2 regions of the Chroococcidiopsis sp. CCALA 051 genome follow, and region 2 is predicted to be linked to the other one. Evidence: riboswitches for the same ligand, from Rfam matches in the RefSeq annotation. Region 2 holds a riboswitch; the other holds the start of a gene.
What was found. A riboswitch is a leader RNA that binds a small molecule or an ion and turns the genes downstream of it on or off. The one in region 2 is predicted to bind cyclic di-AMP.
Positions count from the first base shown of each region.

Region 1: another riboswitch for cyclic di-AMP. It lies ahead of ntrB (nitrate ABC transporter permease); the one in region 2 lies ahead of C7Y66_RS17670 (glycosyltransferase).

Region 1 covers NZ_PYCI01000048.1:35,349-37,822, reverse strand. Annotated here, with positions in the region: gene C7Y66_RS13795 (ArsB/NhaD family transporter) at 1-745, shown strand, start outside; cyclic di-AMP (ydaO/yuaA leader) riboswitch at 901-1,049, shown strand; gene ntrB (nitrate ABC transporter permease) at 1,149-1,991, shown strand; gene C7Y66_RS13785 (ABC transporter substrate-binding protein) at 2,071-2,474, shown strand, end outside.
Region 2 covers NZ_PYCI01000071.1:16,462-18,935, forward strand. Annotated here, with positions in the region: gene C7Y66_RS17670 (glycosyltransferase) at 1-1,092, opposite strand, end outside; cyclic di-AMP (ydaO/yuaA leader) riboswitch at 1,236-1,371, opposite strand; gene C7Y66_RS17675 (selenium-binding family protein) at 1,722-2,474, shown strand, end outside.

The DNA of each region.
Region 1 (2,474 bases), on a different contig from region 2:
TCGTAAAATTTGGCATAAAGATTTAGAAGATTTAGAACATCTTCCCCATCCAAAAATTAATCATCCTCAAGTTTTAACATTAGGGATTGTTTTGATTGCTGGTGTTTTAACATTCTTTGTTATTGGGGAAATGTTACCAATTCCAATTTCTCCTGCTGCGGTAGCTTTATTAGGTGCAGCTTTAGCATTGTTACTGTCACATCATAGCAAAATTGATACAGTTAATAATATTTTGCGAGATGTCGATTGGAGTACGTTAATATTTTTTATGTCCATTTTTGTCTTAATTGGTGGACTAGAGAAAACTGGAGTCGTGACTAGCCTTTCTGGTGTTCTAGCAGCAATTTTAGGAAAAAATATTGCTTTAGGTTCGCTAGCGTTACTCTTTTTTGTTGGTATAGTCTCAAGCGTCGTGCCAAACATTCCTTTGGTTGTGGCAATGGTTCCGTTACTCAAACAGTATGTAGTCAATATTGGTTTGGCATCGCCAGTAATTCTAGAAAAAAGTTTTACAGGAGAGTTGCCAGCAGAAGTATTACCTCTGTTTTATGCCATGATGTTTGGTGCAACGTTAGGTGGAAACGGAACTTTAGTTGGAGCCTCTTCTAACATAGTTGCTGCCGGAATTGCCGAACAACACGGACGGCGAATTTCATTTAAAACCTTTCTCAAATATGGTTTACCCGTAATGGCAGTCCAATTAATAGTTGCTGCTATATACGTTACAATTCGGTTTTTGATTTAATTGGTCATTTGTCATTTGCGATTTGCGATCGCTACCCAAAAACTCCGCTCGCTGCCTTACCACTTACCAATTACCAATCACCAATTACCAAATAAATACATATATCTACAGAATGATTGACGGTAGAGAAATAGCGATGATATCTTAGGAAAGTTAGAGTAAGTCAGCCTAATCTAGTCCTTCACATGTATATAGATGAAGCTAGAACGGAGGAACCAATTGTAAGGGGCTTATCTTAATTTAAGAGGGGCATCTCTCAGCCCTAGCCCGTCAGCTAACTTCGTAGGCATTGAGAGGAGACTGAAGAGTAAGCATTATTTCATTAATGTTTTGAACTCATCAGTGTTCCTATCTGGTACTGCTCGATTTTACGTACCTGCGATTAACTCTGAGGAGTATCAATATGATATTTCAGTTAAATCTTGCTACTCTAGCAGTAGCCGGACAAGCTGCGTGGAAAAGGGTTAGACCGATTGTTATCAGGGATGCTGTTCTGTTACCTGCCGCTGGTTTCTTGGGCATCATTATTTTGTGGTGGGCGATCGCTCTTGTCAATCCCGAATTAATGCCTACTCCACCACAAGCACTAGTAGCGAATTTAGACTACATTCTCAATCCATTTTACCAAAGCGGTCCAGGCGATTTAGGCATTGGCTGGCTATTGTTGGCAAGTCTGCGAAGAGTATTAATCGGATTTGCTTTAGGCGCAGCAGTAGCAATTCCTGTTGGCTTCTTGATTGGAATGTCAAAGCCAGCAATGATGGCACTCAATCCCATTATTCAAATCTTCAAACCTGTATCGCCTTTAGCGTGGTTGCCGATCGCCTTAGCGATTTTTAATTTGGCAGATCCTTCGGCAATTTTTGTAATTTTTATTACTTCTTTGTGGCCCACAATTATTAATACAGCCTTGGGTGTTTCTAGCGTATCGAAAGACTATATCAACGTTGCTAGAGTTTTAGAAATGCCACGTTGGAGACAGATAACTAAAATTATTTTGCCCGCTAGTTTACCTTATATTTTTACAGGCTTGCGAATTAGTTTAGGTATCGCTTGGCTGGTAATTGTTGCTGTAGAAATGCTCACAGGTGGTGTTGGGATTGGCTTTTTTGTCTGGGATGAATGGAGTCGCCTCAATCTTAGTTCCGTCTTCCTCGCAGTATTGGTAATTGGCTTAACAGGCTTACTGTTAGACTTCGCCGTTGCCAAAATTGAATCTCTAGTCATCCACCGCCGCCCCGCATAAATTTGCGCATGTAGAGACGTTACATGTAACGTCTCTACTATTTGTCTGGCAAATGACCAATGACCAATGACAAATAACCATGAACAACTGGACGCGACGCGAGTTTTTAGCAGGAATAGGCGCGACAGCGGCGGGAATGTCGCTGGGTGGTTGCGCGATTAGCGGCGACAGAAGCGCCACAGGACTTACAGCAGAAGCCGCAGCGATCGAACAAATAGTCGATCCGAAAACCTTAGAAAAACCAAATTTGACCGTAGGTTACGTACCAGTCAACGACTGCGCCCCATTTGCGATCGCTTGGCAGAAAGGATTTTTCCGCAAGTACGGACTAAATGTCAAACTCAACCGCGAAGCTAGCTGGGGAACTTCGCGAGATGGCATCATCTTCGGACGTACCGATGCTGCTCCCGTTGTCAGTGGTGCTGTCACCAACGCCAGGACAGGGGCAGAAGGCGCGCGTCATGCCCCCCTATGTGCGGCAAT
Region 2 (2,474 bases):
GGCAAACGCAACGTCATCTTTAGCAGGTGCGAGTAATCCCGTCTCTTCTGGAACTACGGTAAATTGCAAACCGCCGACATCGCTAGCAACCACGGGAATTCGGCTTGCCATCGCTTCAATTGCTACCAAACCAAAAGGTTCGTAGTGACTGGGGACGACACTAACATTGGCAGCGGCGTAGTAAACTGGCAAAATTCGATCGTCCAAGCGACCTGGAAAAACAGTTATCGTATCTAAACCTAACTCTCCAACAATTCCTTCAATGCGATCGCGTTCTCTGCCGTCACAGCGACCGGGTTGGCTGCCACCACCGATAATTAATTTCAAGTTAGTCCGACCTGCTGCGTGCAATCTTGCCACCGATCGCACTAAGGTTTCAATCCCTTTACGTTTGTCAAATCGACCGACATACAACACGACTTTTTCATTTGTTGCAATTCCTAACTGCTGCCGCGCTGCTTCGCGTTCGATTGACCCAAATCTGTCTATATCCGTACCGCAGGGGATAATATCAATTTGTCCTGTGGTTGAAACAAGCGATCGCATGTGTTCTTGTTCTTGAGGACTGGTAGCGACTATCCGTTCCGCTGTTTCCAAACAAGCTTTTTCTACTGCTAACCGTTTAGTTGCGATCGCTGGAATCTCGTCAATATTTCTGTACTTAACTGCACCCAACGAGTGATATGTATGTATCTGACTCAAAGGTTGCAGTTGCTTCAATCGCATTCCCACCCAAGCAGATAGCCAGTAGTTAGTGTGGACGAGCGAGTAACGAAATCCATGCTGTTGTTGAAAAGCTTGGAAAGCTTTGACGTACTCCGGTAAATAACTGAATAGTTCGTCCCGTCCGATAAATTCTGGCGCTCCCGCTGGTAACCGAATTGTGCGACAATTAGCATTGTGTTGCACGATCGCCGCTTGTTCTTTCCGGCTACGGCGAGTAAACATATCGACTTTCCATCCCTGCTGGGCAAGGGCAAGACCGACTTGGCGCACGTAAACGTTTTGACCTCCAGCCTCTTCTTGCCCAATCTCAATCGCTGGATCGCCATCAACAGAAATTAAAGCAATGCGATTCTGTTTTTCTAACATTGTTGGTTTACTTCTCCTTATGGCTAGCTTTCCTGCCTCTGGCTGCCATCAGGAATCAATTCCTTAGCACCAAGTACAGGTAAAACGTAGCAGGTTTAAACCAGCCAAGGACACTGAATGGGATCTAGAAATCTTCGATCTTTACAGTCTCCTCTCAATGCCGACGAAGTTAGCTGACGGGCTAGGACTGAGAGATGTCCCTCTCTGTTTATCTCAGAGATAAGCCCCAAAATTCGGTTCCTCCGCTCCAATTATGATTGGATTAGGCTGACTTATTTAATCTGGTTAACTACATCCTAAACCACGCTCCCTACGTTCTGTCAATAAAAGTTACAAACTATGAAGTAAACTCAGTCAGATTGTTAAGTATTGTATGTGAAACTTCTATTTGAGTTGTGAACTACTCGTGAAGGTTGTCATTCGTTCAAGTGCTGTTAGCGCGTCACAGTCAGATGAACAGTAATTTGACAATTGATTTACAACTGCTGGATCTCAGCCATCTGTAAGAAATACAAACATAGTACGGTATTCCTAGCAATCAATGCTAGTTTTGTTATTAGTAGACGGTTAACTGTAGAGATATGACATGTCGTATCCGCACTTAACCAATGACCAACGACAAATGACCAATGACCAATCATACTTGCTGCGGTCCTGGCTATGCATCTCCCCAAGCGGCGATGCAAGCAGAGAGAGAAAAGATATTATATGCGATCGCCCTTTATACGGGTACGGGAATTGAAGCACCAGATTATTTAGCGACGATTGATGTCGCTCCTGACTCTCCGACATATTCTCAGGTAATTCATCGCTTACCGATGCCTTATTTAGGCGATGAGTTACATCATTTTGGTTGGAATGCATGTAGTTCGTGTCACGGTGACGCGAGTAAATCTCGCCGCTTTACGATCGTACCTGGACAGCGATCGAGCCGGATTTATATTGTAGATACAAAAGAAACGCGATCGCCTCAAATTTATAAAGTCATCGAACCAGAAGAAATCAAAGCGAAAACAAATTTAACAGCCCCTCATACAGTCCATTGTCTAGCAGATGGTCATGTGATGATTTCGATGTTAGGTGATAGTCAAGGGAATGCACCTGGCGGCTTTTTGTTACTCGATGAAAACTTTGATATTGTCGGACGTTGGGAACAACAAGCCACGGCGATGAAGTTTAATTATGACTTTTGGTATCAGCCACGTCATAACATCATGATAAGTAGCGAATGGGGTGCACCCAAAACGTATTATCCAGGCTTTGACCTCAACGATGTCGCAGCCGGAAATTACGGTCAGCAATTGCATTTTTGGGACTGGAAAAAACACGAAATTATTCAAAGTTTTGACTTAGGTACAGAAGGTTTAATTCCTTTAGAAGTG